3 regions of the Aeromonas sp. Marseille-Q7275 genome follow, and region 3 is predicted to be linked to each of the others. Evidence: predicted binding sites of a transcription regulator. Region 3 holds the regulator's gene; each other region holds the start of a gene.

Region 1 (5,396 bases), on a different contig from region 3:
TGCAGGCCAAAGTGCGCATAAGCTCTCGGTGTCGCGATCCGCCCTCTGGGTGTACGTTGCAGATAGCCTTGCTGGATCAGATAAGGCTCCAGCACGTCCTCTATGGTGTCCTTCTCTTCCCCTATGGCGGCGGCCAGGTTGTCGAGACCCACTGGCCCCCCCATAAACTTGTCGATGACGGCCAACAATAGCTTGCGGTCCATGAAGTCGAACCCCTCATTGTCCACGTCCAGCATGTCCATGGCACGGGCCGCTATGGGTCCATCAATGCGACCATCGGATTTCACCTGGGCGAAATCCCGCACCCGTCTTAACAGACGGTTAGCAATCCGCGGGGTCCCCCGGGAGCGACGAGCCACCTCCAGCGCCCCGTCCCCCGACATGTCGAGCCCGAGGCAGCGGGCGCTGCGGGAGACGATGTCGGTGAGATCCTTGACGTTGTAGAACTCGAGGCGCTGGACTATCCCGAAGCGGTCACGCAAGGGGCTGGTCAGGGAGCCGGCCCGGGTGGTGGCCCCGATCAGGGTGAAGGGAGGGAGATCGAGCTTGATGGAGCGGGCGGCAGGCCCCTCTCCTATCATGATGTCGAGCTGGTAATCCTCCATGGCCGGATAGAGCACCTCCTCCACCACGGGGCTGAGGCGGTGGATTTCGTCGATGAACAATACATCGTTCGGTTCGAGGTTGGTGAGCAGGGCGGCGAGATCGCCGGCCTTCTCCAGCACCGGGCCCGAGGTGGTCTTGATGTTAACCCCCATCTCGTTGGCCACGATATTCGCGAGCGTGGTCTTGCCAAGCCCGGGTGGGCCGAAGATCAGCAGATGATCGAGGGCCTCCCCGCGCTGGCGGGCGGCCTCGATGAAGATCTCCATCTGGTCGCAGACGTGATCCTGCCCGGTGTAATCCGCCAGCTTCCTGGGCCGGATGGCCCTATCGATGACCTCGTCCTCGCGGGCGGCACCGGCCGAGATGAGACGATCCGCTTCAATCATGCACAACCTCACGCTCTGCATCCCCGCGCTCACAGTCCAGTGACCCGGGATGGTCCGCTTGCTTCATTGTCATCCTCACACCAGGCTGCGCAGGGATTCACGGATGATGGCTTCCACCGACATGCCCTCGCTGGCCACCTTGGCCACGATCTGGCTCGCCTGCTGCGGCTTGTAACCGAGCGCCACCAGGGCGCTGGCCGCCTCTTCGCTGGCATCGGGGGCACGCAGCTGGCTCTCCTGGGCGGGCGGGCTGATGGCGGCAGGGGAGAAGAGATCGTGGCTGACCCAGCCCTTGAGGCGGTCTTTCATCTCCACCACCAGTCGCTCGGCGGTCTTCTTGCCCACACCGGGCAACTTGACCAGGGAGCTTATCTCCTCGCGCTCGACGCTCATCACGAACTGGGTGGCCGTCATGCCGGAGAGGATGGCCAGCGCCAGCTTGGGGCCGACCCCGTTGGTCTTGATCAGCTCGCGAAACAGCGCCCGCTCCTGCTTATGATTGAAGCCATAGAGCAGCTGGGCATCTTCGCGCACCACGAAGTGGGTGTGAATGACAGCTTCCTTCCCGAGCTCGGGCAGATCATAGAAGCAGCTCATGGGCATGTGCACTTCATAGCCCAGGCCCCCCACTTCGATCAGCACCTCAGGGGGTTGTTTCTCGATGATGACGCCTCTCAAGCGACCGATCATGTTCTCTTCCTCGCCACGCAGACTCTTGCAAATTGGGTCATAGCATAAAGAATAACTGGATAAGTATCCAGCATAGGGCTTGTCCCGCGATCTGCCGCTCCCCCTCCCCTGCCCGGTGGGACAAGGCCCGTGCCAGCGCGGCCCTTCCCCCCTGCCTGGCTGAATTTAGCCCTTGGGCCACGGGGCTCGGCCTGTTAAAATTCCGCACTTGAAATTTTCCAGGGCCAAGGGCCCGAACTAGCGAAGGTCTACCGCGATGCGTACCAGCCAATATCTGCTTTCCACTCTCAAGGAAACCCCCTCCGACGCTGAAGTCATCAGCCACCAGCTGATGCTGCGCGCCGGGATGATCCGTAAACTGGCCTCCGGCATGTACGCCTGGCTGCCAACCGGTCTGCGGGTACTGAAAAAGATCGAGAACATTGTTCGCGAAGAGATGAACAATGCTGGTGCCATCGAAGTTTCCATGCCGGTGGTACAACCCGCCGAGCTGTGGCAGGAGTCCGGTCGCTGGGATGACTACGGCCCCGAGCTGTGCCGTCTGACCGACCGTCACAACCGCCCCTTCGTGCTGGGCCCGACCCACGAAGAGGTGATCACCGCCCTGATCCGTTACGAAGTGAACAGCTACAAGCAGTTGCCGCTGAATCTGTACCAGATCCAGACCAAGTTCCGCGACGAGGTTCGCCCCCGTTTCGGCGTGATGCGCGGTCGCGAGTTCCTGATGAAGGATGCCTACTCCTTCCACATCGACAAGGCCTCGCTGATCGAGACCTACGAGAAGATGCACGCCGCCTACTGCGCCGCCTTCACCCGCATGGGTCTGAACTTCCGTCCGGTGCAGGCCGATACCGGCTCCATCGGTGGCACCGGCTCCCACGAATTCCAGGTGCTGGCCGAGAGCGGTGAAGACCTGATCGCCTTCTCCGATACATCAGATTACGCCGCCAATATCGAGATGGCCGAAGCGTTGGCACCGGCCGGTGAGCGCGCTGCCGCCACCGCAGCCCTGACCAAGGTCGCCACCCCGGCCGTTCACACCATCGACGAGGTTGCCGCCTTCCTGGCCGTGGCACCGACCGCCATCGCCAAGACCCTGCTGGTACTGGCCGAAGCGGACGAGCACGGCAAGCAGGCGGTCATCGCCCTGGTGTTGCGTGGCGACCACGAGCTGAACGAAATCAAGGCAGAGAAGCTGGCTGGCGTCGCCAACCCGCTCACCTTCGCCAATGACGAGCAGATCAAGGCTGCCGCCGGTTGCGATGCAGGCTCCATAGGCCCGGTCGGCTTTGCCGGTCGCATCATCGTCGATCGCAGCGCTGCCCATCTGAGCGATTTTGTTTGCGGCGCCAACGAGACCGGCTTCCACCTGACCGGTGCCAACTGGGATCGCGACATCGCCGCTTACGAGGTTGCCGACCTGCGCAACGTGGTGGAAGGCGACCCCAGCCCGTGCGGCCAGGGCAAGCTGCTGCTCAAGCGCGGCATCGAAGTGGGCCACATCTTCCAGCTGGGGACCAAGTACTCCGAAGCCATGAAGGCGAGCGTGCTGAACGAGGGCGGCAAGTCCGTCACCATGGAGATGGGTTGCTACGGTATAGGTGTTTCCCGTCTGGTGGCCGCCGCCATCGAGCAGAACAACGACCAATACGGCATCATCTGGCCGGAAGCCATAGCGCCGTTCGAAGTGGCCATCGTGCCGATGAACATGCACAAGTCCGAGCGCGTCGCCGAGCAGGCGCAGCAGTTCTACGCCGAGCTGAAGGCCGCCGGTGTGGACGTCTTGTTCGACGACCGTAAGGAGCGTCCTGGCGTGATGTTCGCCGACATGGAGCTGATCGGTGTGCCGCACGCCATCGTCATCGGCGATCGCGGTCTGGACAACGGCGTGGTGGAGTACAAGTGCCGCCGCACCGGCGAGAAGCAGGAAGTGGCGATCAGCGAGATCGTCGCCCTGCTCAAGGCCAAGCTGGGTCGCTGATAACGCCGACACCACCTTTCGCTTTTCATAAGAAAGCCCCGAGTGCCACGGCACTCGGGGCTTTTTATATGGCTTTCAGCCATGATGCACAAAAATGCGTCTCCAGCGTGAACCAATGAGATAACTGTATTGCCCTGTACACGGCACGGCTGATTTCCTAGACTGACGCTCTTTACCCAGCTTGCCCGAGAAGTTATGTCCATCGCCTCAGCCAATACCGTTGTCGTGCTCGACTTCGAGACCACAGGGCTTTCACCCGGACAAGGGGATAGAGCCATCGAGATCGGTGCCGTCAGAATCAAGGATGGCCATATCAGTGAGCGTTTCTCGGCATTGATGAATCCGGGCTTCAACGTGAGCAGCTTCATCGAGCAATATACCGGGATCAGCAATGCCATGCTGAAACAGGCTCCCCCCTGCAACGAGGTGATGGCGGATTTCGTCGACTTTATCGGTGATGACAATCTGGTCGCCCACAACGCCTCCTTCGACAAGCGCTTTCTGGATGCGGAAATAGAGCGATTGCCGGCGCAATACTGCGGGCAGTTCGCCTGTTCCCTGCTGCTGTCGAGGCGCCTGTTTCACGATGCCCCGGATCACAAGCTGGGTACCCTGGTGCAATACCGGTGTCTGCCCAATGACGGGGTGTTTCACCGCGCCCTGGCGGATGCCGAGGTGACGGCCCACCTCTGGCTTGCCTTGTTGGAAGAGCTGGCGTGTCGATATGGCATTATCGACCCGGATTTTGAATTGCTGCTGACCCTTGGCAAGAAGCCAAAACAGGTGATCCCATCCTTCCTGCGGGAATATGCGGCTCGGAAATAATATGTGCCGACATGCATCATCACTCATTCATGCCATGTCGGCATTAAATTTACCCGCCTTCAAATCCATGATGGCCCGGCGTAAAGACAGGCAGGCAAGAAGATAATTTAGCACTGCACATCAATGAAAAAAGCGCGCCAAATGGCGCGCTTTTTGTTTCTGCTTTCGTGAACGACGGGAGCCTGCTGGCAGGACATCGCCTCAGGCGTTGCGACCGATAAAGAGATCGGTCACATGGCAGCTGCTTCTCGCTTCCAGTGCGTCGAGCATGTAGGCCGCCGCATCTTCCGGAGTCATGAAGCCGCTCGGGTCCAGGTGATCCGAGTTGTCCCAGAATTCGCTGCGGATCCCGCTCGGATAGAGGTTCACCAGCCGCAGCGGCGAGCCTTTCAGCTCGGCCCGCAACGACTCCAGAAAACCGCGCATCCCCCATTTGGAGGCGCAGTAGAGGCTCTCGTTGGCCTTGCCGGTCTGGGCCGCGGAGGAGAGCACATTGGCCAGCACCCCGCCTTGTTCGCCGATGAGGCGCACCGTCTGCTGGGCCACCAGTATGGTGGAGACGAGATTGCTCTCCACCACCCGGCGCACCTGCTCGGCGGTGTAGACACCGACAGGGCCGAATTCCCCGACGCCGGCACAGTGGATCACGAGGGAAGGCAAGCCACCCCAGGCCACGGCGGCACCGAAGGCCATCTCCACCTCTTCGTGGTGGGCCAGATCGGCGGCGATGCCGACCACGGCGCTGCCGAGCCGCTGTTCCTGCTCCTGCAACTTGTGATAACGGCGCCCCATCATGGAGACCCTATGACCGCGCTCAACCAGTCCGATTGTCAGAGCGCGCCCAAGGCCGGAGCCCGCGCCAGTCACTATGATATGGCCCATTATCTCTCCTTCCTCACCCTTTCCCG
Region 2 (5,396 bases), on a different contig from region 3:
CGGCAATGACCACGAGTACCAGCGCCTGCTGGCCGAGCGGAACGAGATCCTGCAGTTGGCCCGCGACCACTGTGTCGCCGAGATGCTCCGGTCAGGGCGTTGCCCGCACTGCAATGGCACCGGGATCCGCCCGCGTAAGGGTGACGACTGCCCCAAGTGCCAAGGCACCGGCCGGGTCGAGCCACACGTAGAGTTGGTGTCGCGCCGGTTCGGGCAGGAGATGCGCCAGCTCGTTGAGAAAGTGGTCGATGACGTGATCCACCAAGCGTCAGACTTGTCCAAGCTCATGGACCGACAGGTGAGGGAGATGCGGGCGACGTAGGCAATCATCATACACCATGCAGAATGGAATTTTGCGAAACGCAAAATTTGCGAGGCAAAGGTGTATGGTGTAACTTGTTGAATATTGACTATTTTTTGCTTTTTCTAAGCGTTGGTGTAGCACAGATAGTGCTATAATTTTGTTGACGGCTAGGTCATGATTGTCCATGATTCCAGTTACACGTTTGACTAACGAATCGTAAGTTAAAGGTGTAAAAAAGGGCCCGAAGGCCCTTGGATTTAGGTGATTTTGTCCTCGAGATGCTTATAAACATCTATAGCAAGCCTGACAAGTTTGATACACGCGTTGGCTAGCTTGAGGACTGATTCTGCTGAGTTAGCTATTGCAAGTAGCTTATCAGCTAGCTTCGAAGGCCCTGCAGTTGCAAGCTGTGGGGTCTTTGCATTTTCGGCCGAAGCCGCACTTCGTCGCCCTATCGAGCGTCTTGATTTCGCCATATCGTTTCTCCTTGCACGGCGGTGGATAAATTTTCACGTATTGCCTCATCCCATATCTCCTTTTTTGATACCTGCTCGGTGTCACTGAGCTTAGCTTCTTGAGCTGTAAACCCAAGATATAGTGTTGTTTTCAATGCGAACTACAAGATAGTGAGGTCGTCGCGGCATTGCAATCTGTGAATAACCCATAAGCTGTGGATAAGGTGTGGGCTTTGGGATGGGGGTTAGTGGACGCTCACGGCGAGTGGGCTTACATCAGATTGATCCGGTAAATGCAAGTCTGATTTTTGTGCGCAGTAATTTTATTGAACTTTTTTTGCTTGCAAAAACCGTGTGATTTTCGTAGCAAAATCACTCTGCATGCCCTGTTACGTAAGGGATTCAGGGAAAACGAGTCCATTGTCGGCTAATCTGCTTTCTGTGAACTTAGCTATGTCTCGGAGTCTGGGTCAGATTCGGGACCTTGACATCCCTCATTCATTAGGCTGCGCGCATGGAAAGCAAGTTGAAACCTACCGCTCTTCAGGTCGCTGGTTGGGGGCTGCTACACGGCGATTTCTTTGACTTTCACGAGGTGGCCGAACGGCTGGGCATACCTGCGGAGGTTGCTCGCGAGGCGGTCGTCTACCTCCGGTCACTCCGCTATGTGGAGACGCTGGCGGAGTCGAGAAGCTGCAAGCGTGAGGTGGGCAAGAGAAGCTCAAAGCGAGTGTTTATCAAGGTCCTGGCCATCCACCCCGAACCGCCTCAAGGTTCACAATCTTTCAAGCTCAATGTCCTGCACTCAAAGCTGGCCCGCCTTTCCAAGGCTATGCCTTCACCTCGGGGAGCTCGCTGATGCAGGTGGTGTAGCGGGGGCTGAGCTGCTCCCGCTTCATCATCCACTCCCGGGTATCCCGGCCCCTCGAGGCAAAGTAAACCGATCCCAATCGCCCCTGGTTGATCTTGTCGATGACCTGCATCAGTGCCTCGCTGCGGGGCGATTGCTGCTCCGCTGCGAACAGGTCGCCCTGCTGCATGTTGGCGGGAGTGAAGTCGGCCAGCATGACGCCCCCTTTCTGGTATCGCTGCTCGTCGCGCCAGATGCGGGGGAGCAGCTCCGGGATCAGGGCCAGCAGCGCCCGGGTGTCATGGGTGGGCATCGCCAGCTTGGTGCTCACCTGGTTGCCGTAGTAGGGCTCTCGGTCGCTGAACGGACTTGTGCGAATGAACAGGGTGACATGACGGCAGCACATCCCTTCCCCCCTGAGCTTCTCGGCGGCCCGCTCCATGTAGCCGGCCAGCGCCTGGTGCATGGGGCCGATCTGGGTGATGCGCTCGCCGAAGCTCCGGCTGCAGATGATCTGCTGCTTGGCCTGCGCCTCCTGTTCCAGCTCGGCGCAGGGGATCCCCCGCAACTCCTGCACAGTGCGCTCTACGACTACGCCATACCGGCGGCGGAGGCTCTTCGGGTCAGCGGCAACCAGGTCGGCCACGGTCTTGATGTCCTGGGCCTCCAGCTTGGCGGTGAGCCGCCGACCAATGCCCCATATCTCTTCCACCGGGGTGATCGCCATCAGCCGGGCGCGCCGCGCTTCATCCCGCAGATCCACCACGCCCCCGGTGGCCGGCCACTTCTTGGCTGCGTAGTTCGCTAATTTCGCGAGCGTCTTGGTGGGGCCGATGCCGACCCCAACGACCAGCCCGGTCCACTGCTGCACCCGTTCGCGGACTTGTCGCCCGTACTCCACCAGGTCACCGGCCCAGGACTCGCTCAGCTCAATGAAGGCCTCGTCGATGCTGTAGACCTCCACAGCCGGGGCCATCCCCTCCAGAATACTCATCACCCGCTGGCTCATGTCACCGTAGAGCGCGTAGTTGCTGGAGAACCAGACCCCGCCCATGGCCTCGAAGAACTGGCGGATTTGGAAGTAGGGCACCCCCATCTTGATGCCGAGCGCCTTGGCCTCCGCCGAACGGGCCACCACGCAGCCGTCGTTGTTGGAGAGCACGACGATGGGCCGCCCCTTCAAATCAGGCCGGAACAGCCGTTCGCAGGAGGCGTAGAAGTTGTTCACATCAACCAGGGCAACGGCGCAGCTCTTGTTCATGGCGCGGGCATCTTGTGGATGACGAAGGTAACCACACCGAAGATCTCCAAGTGCTGCCCGTCACTGAAGTGGATGGGACGATAGGCAGGGTTCCCTGGTAGGAGGCAGACTGAGGGGCTGAGCTGGAGCTGCTTCACAGTGAACTCGCCATCTACGGCCGCAACAACCACACTGCCATGCACTGGCTTGCTGCTGCGGTCTACGACCAGCATGTCACCATCGTGGATCCCGTGCTCTACCATGCTGTCACCGGCTGCCCGAACGTAATAAGTCGCGGCCGGGTGCGCTATGCATAGCTGGTTCAGGTCGATGGTCTGTTCCACATAGTCCTGGGCGGGGGACGGGAAGCCACAGGCGGCAGGAGAGAGGAACAACGGGATTTCCAACGCTGGGGCGTCGAGGTCGGGAACTGCAAACATGGTTTTAGGCTCACAATGCTGTATATAAACACAGTATAACGATACCCATGGCGAAGATCACCGTGGAGCGATTGGCTCCGGATTCGGGTAATATCGGCAGGTGCCCTATGCGTGGAGTCGCCAATGTCATTCAATCTGTGCTCCCTGCCGAAAGACGAGCAGGAGAAGGTCGAGGTAGAGAAGGCCGCCGCCTATGCGGTATGGAAGGAAAGGAACCCCGAGATCAAGATCCCAGCCGAGAGCGAGGCCGGGAACTACAAGGGGGAGATGCAGGCCTACTTCCTGCAGCGGGTAGAGCAGTATCGGAAAAACATACGATGAAATGGCAATATTAGTAGTGTGTGCATTGAACCTGAAATATGTTTGTAACATTAGATAAAATGCGAGCGATATGATAAAAATCATGTCATTAAAATTATAAGTATTATCGGTAAAACTGCTAGGAGAATTATGGGGTTCTTAGGTTTTATGAATTCACAAGTGGGCTTATTGGTTATTGATAAGCTATTAATTGGAGCGATACTGTTACTTGTTGGATATCAAGTCAGTAAAATGCTTGAGAGGTACAAAAGCGGACAAGCATTTTCTGATGAATTTCAAAAGCAAAAGGTTGTGAGGTTAACTGCTGTTTGTGATTCGTTGGCAGAGTTTGAGATCATGGTACTTCATTCCCCATACAGGTTTAGTGACATACTAGTAAGGGAGATGAGGAAGCATGGCATCGAAAACGTTCCTGAGTTAGGTCAGAGTATTTCATTCGATGAGGCTAGAGATATAATTATAATGGCATTTCAAAAATTGGGAAAAGAGGCCGTAGATGCTGTTGTAAAGAAAGATTTTATGCCATATGTCGATAGCTTAAATAAAATTGTTGAGTCATCATCAGTATTGATGGGGAAGAATCGATTTTGGATAGATGAGCAAATTTATGTTATGTTGCGGAGTTATCATGGCAAACTATCTTCGTACAATAAGGATATATATTGCCTAGAAGATGATGCAAAAGAACGTTATGAACGGGCACGTGATGAATTAAGTTCTAGTAGGGATGAAATAAAAAATGCAATCAACGCTGCAATGGATGGTGGGGTTAAAATGAAAGCTTTAGCCCGTGAGACCCTAGATTCGAAAAGGGGCTGGAAGTGGTGGCCTTCATCTAAATGAAGAGTTGAAAGCCCAACCTCATAGCGTTAGCATCTCTAGAAGATGGCCAGAGTCCCCGTGACCCTGGTCTTTTTCATTTCTGGCCCGCCTCGTGCGGGCTTTGTCGTTTCTGGAGGAGCGATGCATGGGGAAAGAAGAAGAGCTCGCGACGGCTGCGGCCGCTGCGGGGGTGGCAAAGAGCGCGCCGCCGGTAGTGGTGTCCGGCATGACGCTGGCCGGGTATTCGCTCAATGACTGGGTACTGGCCGCCACGTTGATGTGGATAGCGGTTCAGATGGGCTGGTTTATCTGGTCGAACATCATCAAGCCGCGCCGCCAGCAGGGAGGTGCATAGTGAGCAAGGTCCGCATCGCAATCGCAGCTCTCACGCTGAGCGCCGCCGGCTTTGTGGGGATCCTGAATCGGGAGGGGTGGGGGCCGGTGGCTTACCCCGACCCGGTACACGGCACCAAGCTCCCCACCATCGGGTTCGGGAGCACTGAAGGGGTGAGGATGGGCGACACCATCACCCCTGTTGCTGCTGTGAATCGGAGCCTGCGGGAGGTGCGGGTGTTCGAGGATTCCCTCAAGGCCTGTATCCATGCTCCCCTCCACCAGTATGAGTTCGACGCCTATGTCGAGCTCTCCCACAACATCGGTCCCGGCGCCTTCTGCCGCTCCACCATCGTGAAGCGCCTGAACGCTGGCGACTACCCCGGGGCCTGTGAGGCGATCCTGCTGTTCAAGCGTGCCGGCAATCAGGATTGCTCGGCGCCGGGGAACCGGGTATGCCCCGGGCTCTGGAAAGACCGGCTGCGCCTCAATGCGAAGTGCAAGGGGGCATGATGGGGATGACTCCGCAGAGCAAGGCTGTGCCGTTCCTGGCTGGCGCTTTGGTGATAGCCGCCCTGGCAGGCGGTGGGGTGGCGCTCTATCGCTCCGGTCATGCGGCTGGGGAGGAGGG
Region 3 (5,396 bases):
ATGGAATAGACGAGGCCAAGGTTGCGCACCAGGGGGAAGAGGGCGCGGTGGGGGCCGGTCGCCGCCTTGAACTCCGGATGGAAGAAGGCGGTGTAGCTCTTGAGACGGGCGCTGTCGTCCCGCTGGGGATCCGCCGAGACGAAGACCACCTGGCTGCTGGGCGAGATCTTCTTCAGATCCGGGTAGATGGAGCGCAGATCCGCCAGGGCGGTCGGGCAGACGTCGGGACAATAGGTGTAGCCGATGAACAGGAAGGTCCAGTGCCCCGCCAGATTGGCGGCGGTGAAGGGCTTCCCATCCCCATCCGTGAGGGTGAAGGGATTGATGTCGCGCCCTACCGGATAATAATCCGCCTGCGCAGGCAGGGAGGGTTGGCTCCAGTAATAAGCCGCCATTATGCTGCCGACGAAGAGCAACAACAGCAGGGAGAAACGTGGTTTAACCATATAAAACAGAACCTTGCTAGTTCAACCAGCCAGATGGCGGGGCCAATGAAGGGCTATTGTAACCCGCCAGGCCCCGTTTCTGCCTAGTCCCGAGTCCGGATCCCGGTCAGGAAAGGTCCCCATAGGGAGGAGACAACCACTATCTCCCGGCCATGGCGGGGATAAAGAAGAGCCCCACACCGGGTGGGGCTCACACACTGTTCGGGGGACTGGCTCAGGGTCGCAGTCTTCGCTGCCCCTGGGGGCGCCGTATAGTGGCGCGCAGCGGAATGACCGGGGCCGTCCAGGGGGCATCTGGCAAACCTATGTCGTGGTGGCGGCGGAACAGACGAACCAGGCGGACAATCTTGTCCTTGGGGCACCCCAGCCAGATGGTCCAGCCATCGCCCTTGTGATAGACCCAGAGCGCATAAAACCACGTCATCCGACTGCCCTTGATGAATCGGGTGATGGAGGATGCGGGGGTTGCGGTTGCGGCCGGACCCGGATCCCACGGCGAGCTTGAAGCCATACCTGTCCTCCTTGCTCAACAGGCCACGCCGACCAGTGTGACTGCCATCGGGAGGCAGACCAGGCACCGTCGCGTACTGACTGTATTGAGTCGTCCTGCTGCCTGACGACTCTCCTGTCCCGCACCGCCCCAGCTGTGATGCATCCCTGCTACCCATGCTGACCTGGCGGCACACTCAAGGTCATGGCGGTTATCCGGCCATGACACTGCGGGCCTTCTCAAAGGATATATCCGAAATGCACGATGCGTGGCGGTACTGTTTGCGGTGGATCTGGGTGGCGGCAATGGCGGGGATCGGGGAGGAAAGGAGATCGGGGAAAACGCACAAACGAAGGGGCCTCCCGCAGGAGGCCCCTTGGCATGTTCGATGGCTACATCCAGTCGGCGTTGCGAATGACCCCGACCGCCAGCCCTTCGATGGTCAGGTGCTGGCTGGAGAGATCCACCTCGATGGGGGAGAGATCCTCGTTCTCCGGCAGCAGCCACACCTGGCTGCCCTTGCGCTGGAAGCGCTTGACGGTGACGTCTTCATCGAGACGCGCCACCACCACCTGGCCGTTGCGCACCTCCTGGGTCTTGTGCACCGCCAGCAGATCCCCATCCATGATGCCGATGTTCTTCATGCTCATGCCCTGCACCCGCAACAGGAAGTCTGCCCGCGGGTGGAACAGGGCGGGATCCACCTGATAGTGGCTCTCGATGTGCTCCTGGGCCAGGATGGGCTCGCCGGCCGCGACCTTGCCGATGAGCGGCAGGCCGTTCTCTTCTGGCGCAGCCTCCTCTTCCTCGAGCAGCAGACGGATGCCGCGGGAGGTGCCGGGCATGATCTCGATGACCCCTTTCTTGGCCAGGGCCTTCAGATGTTCCTCGGCCGCATTGGCCGACTTGAAGCCAAGCTTCTGGGCGATCTCGGCGCGAGTCGGCGGCATGCCGGTCTCGCTCATGTTCGCCTTGATAAGCTCCAGCACTTCAGCCTGGCGGGGGGTAAGGGGTTTCATAGCATTGGCACCTGTCTTTTTATACAGCACACTGGCAGTATATACAGTGCTGTGGCCAAGGCAAGGCGTTGCTGATATTTGTCCCCACCTTGTCGCAAAATTCCCGCACCTTCTATCCTGAAAAGGCACTCATCCTACCTCTCGGCGACAAGCCGTCGGTGATTTGCTATGCTCACGCCGCATTTTTTTGGAGAGCAGACGCACATGTCCCTTGGACAGAACATTTCCAGAGCCATCCTGCAATGGCCGGTCAGTGGCTTGGTCAATCACAAGAGCCTGCCGGAAAATCCCATCACGGAGCTCAAGCTGGATCCGGCAAGACCCATCGTCTACGCCCTGAAAACCAGCTCGATCACCGACCTGATGACCCTGCAACAGTGCTGCGAGGATCTCGGCCTGCCCGGCCCCTTCACGCCGCTGGAACTGGGTGGCCAGCTGCTGCCGCGCTACGTCTGTCTGGATCGTCCGCCTCCCCTGTTTGGCACGCGCAACAAGCCGCTGCCCTTCCTGCAGGAGTTCCACCAGCTGCTGGACTTGCACAAGCAGGATCCCGAGCTGGATATCCAGGTGGTGCCCGTCACCCTGTTCTGGGGGCGCGCCCCCGGCCGGGAAGGCGAGGAGGCCTCCGGCTGGAACATCATCAGCAGCCTGGCCCCGAACCGGCTCAAGAAGGCGCTGATCGTGATCCTGAAAGGGCGCGAAAACCTGGTGCGCTTCTCACCGCCGCTCTCATTGCGCTACATGGCGGACAAGCACGGCACCGACGAGGCCATAGCCCACAAGCTGGCGCGGGTGGCCCGCACCCACTTCAGTCGCCAGCAGCTGGCGGCCACCGGCCCCAAGCTGCCGAACCGCAACCTGCTGTTCAAGCAGTTGCTGGAGTCGAGCGTGATCCAGCAGGCCATCGAGGAAGAGGCCAGACGGGAGGGGATCAGCCTCGAAAAAGCCCAGAAGCGCGCCCATGGCTACATGGACGAGATCGCCTCCAACTTCTCCTACCGGCTGATCCGGCTCGGGGAGAGCTTCCTCGGCTGGCTGTGGAACAAGCTCTACCGCGGCCTCTCGGTCAACGGTGCCGAGCAGGTGCGCCAGCTGGCGCAGGAAGGGCACGAGATAGTCTACGTCCCCTGCCATCGCAGCCACATGGACTACCTGCTGCTCTCCTACGTCATCTATCACCAGGGCATGGTGCCGCCCCATATCGCGGCGGGCATCAACCTCAACTTCTGGCCGGCGGGCCCCATCTTCCGCCACGGCGGCGCCTTCTTCATCCGCCGCACCTTCAAGGGCAACCCGCTCTACAGCACGGTCTTTCGTGAATACCTGAACCTGCTGTTTGCCAAGGGCTACTCGGTGGAGTTCTTCACCGAAGGGGGTCGCTCGCGCACCGGCCGCCTGCTGCCCCCCAAGACCGGCATGCTGGCCATGACCCTGCAGGCCATGATGCGCGGGCTGGACAGGCCGGTCACCCTGGTGCCCGTCTATCTGGGCTACGAGCACGTGATGGAGGTGAACACCTACCACAACGAGCTCAAGGGGAGCCGCAAGGAGAAGGAGAGCTTCCTGCAGGTGCTCGGCATACTCCGCAAGCTGCGCAACTATGGACGGGGCTTCGTGAACTTCGGCGAACCGCTGACCCTCAACAGCTACCTCGGCGAGCACGTGCCGCACTGGAAGGAGAGCATAGGCCGGGAGGAGCGCCCCGAATGGATGGCCCCCACCGTCAACCAGCTGGCCGAGCTGCTGATGACCCGGATCAACGATGCCGCCGCCGTCAACGGCCTGACCCTGAGTGCCCTGGCGCTGCTGGCCGCCGAACGCCATGCCCTGACCCGGGACGAGCTGCAGGCCCAGATCAACACCTATCTGGACCTGCTCAAGCAGGTGCCCTACAGCCCCCAGAGCACCATGCCGGACGAGGATGCCAGGACACTGCTGGATCAGGCCATGGAGCTCAACAAGTTCGAGGTGAGCGAGGACAAGCTGGGGCAGATCATCAGCCTCGATCGCTATCAGGCGATCCTGCTGACCTACTACCGCAACAACATACTCCACCTGTTCGCCCTGCCCTCCCTGGTGGCGGCCCTGATCGAGCGCTGCGAGGGGATCTCCCGCGGCGAGATCGTCGCCCGCTGCATCGACATCTACCCGCTGCTCAAGACAGAGCTGTTCCTGCGCTACGAAGAGGACGAGCTGCCGGAGCTGGTCGATGCCCTGCTGGCCGAGCTGCAACGCCAGCAGCTGATCGAGGCGCGCGACGGCGGCTACTGGGTCAATCCGGGCAACCAGATGCGCCTGCTGCTGCTGGCCGAAAGCATTCAGGAGACGCTGCAACGCTACGCCATAGTGCTGACCCGGGTGCTGGCCCAGCCCCACATAGAGGCGGAGCAGCTGGAGGCGGACGGCCTGATGATGGCGGAGCGCCTCGGCACCCTGCACGGCATCAACGCCCCCGAGTTCTTCGACCAGAAGCTGTTCAGCACCCTGATCCACACCCTGCGCAGCGAAGGCTATCTGGATCCGGGCTGCAAGCCGGATCTCGGCCGCTTCCAGGCCCTGGCCGACAACATAGTGCCGCTGCTGAGCAACAAGATCCGCCGCACCATACAGGCGGGCAACCGGCTCTGACCTCAAGAAGAGCCAGCCACGAGCAACAAAAAGGCCGCATCATGCGGCCTTTTTTATCGACAGGGGCTGCTCACAGGTAGTGGGCGATCACCCCGAGCAGCACCAGGGCTCCCACATAGTTGTTGTTGAGGAAGGCCTGGAAGCAGGCCTCCCGCTGACGCTCCCGGATCAGCCGCTGCTGATAGACGAACAGCGCCGCCGCCCCCAGCAGACCCCAGTAATAGCCGGACCCCAGCGCCATCAGCTGACCCACCAGCAGCAGGATGAGCAGGGTTGCCAGCTGCAGCACGCCGATGATCCGCTTGTCGTGACGGCCAAACAGGATGGCGCTCGACTTGAGCCCGAGCTTGAGGTCATCGTCCCTGTCCACCATGGCGTACTGGGTGTCGTAGGCGATGGTCCACAGCAGGTTGGCGAGAAACAGCAGCCAGGCGACGGGCGGCAGGGCATTGGCCTGGGCCGCATAGGCCATGGGAATGGACCAGGAGAACGCCATCCCGAGCACCAGCTGCGGGATGGGAATGAAGCGCTTCATGAAGGGGTAGCAGACCGCCAGCAGCAGGCCGGCGAACGACAGGCCTATGGTGAGCGGGTTCAGGGTCAGCACCAGGGCGAACGAGATGAGCGCCAGCACGGCGAACAGGATCAGCACCTCCCGTTCGTCGACCCGGCCCATGGGCAGCGGTCGCCCGGCGGTGCGTTTCACGTGGCCGTCGAAGTTGCGATCCGCATAGTCATTGATGACGCAGCCGGCCGAGCGCATCAGGAAGACCCCCACCACGAACACGGTCAGGATCCAGGGATCCGGCAGGC

The links. The regulator LexA, encoded in region 3, represses DNA repair genes until DNA is damaged. The targets are predictions, from matches to a motif close to ANCTGTNTNNNNANACAGNT.
Region 1: the regulator LexA is predicted to act here: its motif matches at 1,736-1,755, upstream of ruvA (Holliday junction branch migration protein RuvA).
Region 2: the regulator LexA is predicted to act here: its motif matches at 3,306-3,325, upstream of umuD (translesion error-prone DNA polymerase V autoproteolytic subunit).

Annotation. Positions count from the first base shown of each region.
Region 1 covers NZ_CBCPLW010000024.1:8,396-13,791, forward strand. The annotation lists gene ruvB (Holliday junction branch migration DNA helicase RuvB) at 1-992, opposite strand, end outside; gene ruvA (Holliday junction branch migration protein RuvA) at 1,068-1,682, opposite strand; gene ACWPWQ_RS18465 (proline--tRNA ligase) at 1,939-3,663, shown strand; gene ACWPWQ_RS18470 (3'-5' exonuclease) at 3,859-4,488, shown strand; gene ACWPWQ_RS18475 (SDR family oxidoreductase) at 4,690-5,370, opposite strand.
Region 2 covers NZ_CBCPLW010000019.1:21,793-27,188, forward strand. The annotation lists gene ACWPWQ_RS16705 (TIGR02642 family protein) at 1-322, shown strand, start outside; gene ACWPWQ_RS16710 (hypothetical protein) at 1,274-1,618, shown strand; gene umuC (translesion error-prone DNA polymerase V subunit UmuC) at 1,590-2,870, opposite strand; gene umuD (translesion error-prone DNA polymerase V autoproteolytic subunit) at 2,867-3,289, opposite strand; gene ACWPWQ_RS16725 (DUF3283 family protein) at 3,413-3,610, shown strand; gene ACWPWQ_RS16730 (hypothetical protein) at 3,740-4,453, shown strand; gene ACWPWQ_RS16735 (hypothetical protein) at 4,578-4,787, shown strand; gene ACWPWQ_RS16740 (lysozyme) at 4,787-5,278, shown strand; gene ACWPWQ_RS16745 (DUF2514 family protein) at 5,284-5,396, shown strand, end outside.
Region 3 covers NZ_CBCPLW010000029.1:12,645-18,040, forward strand. The annotation lists gene ACWPWQ_RS20040 (SCO family protein) at 1-446, opposite strand, end outside; gene ACWPWQ_RS20045 (hypothetical protein) at 661-870, opposite strand; gene lexA (transcriptional repressor LexA) at 1,329-1,955, opposite strand; gene plsB (glycerol-3-phosphate 1-O-acyltransferase PlsB) at 2,160-4,583, shown strand; gene ubiA (4-hydroxybenzoate octaprenyltransferase) at 4,654-5,396, opposite strand, start outside.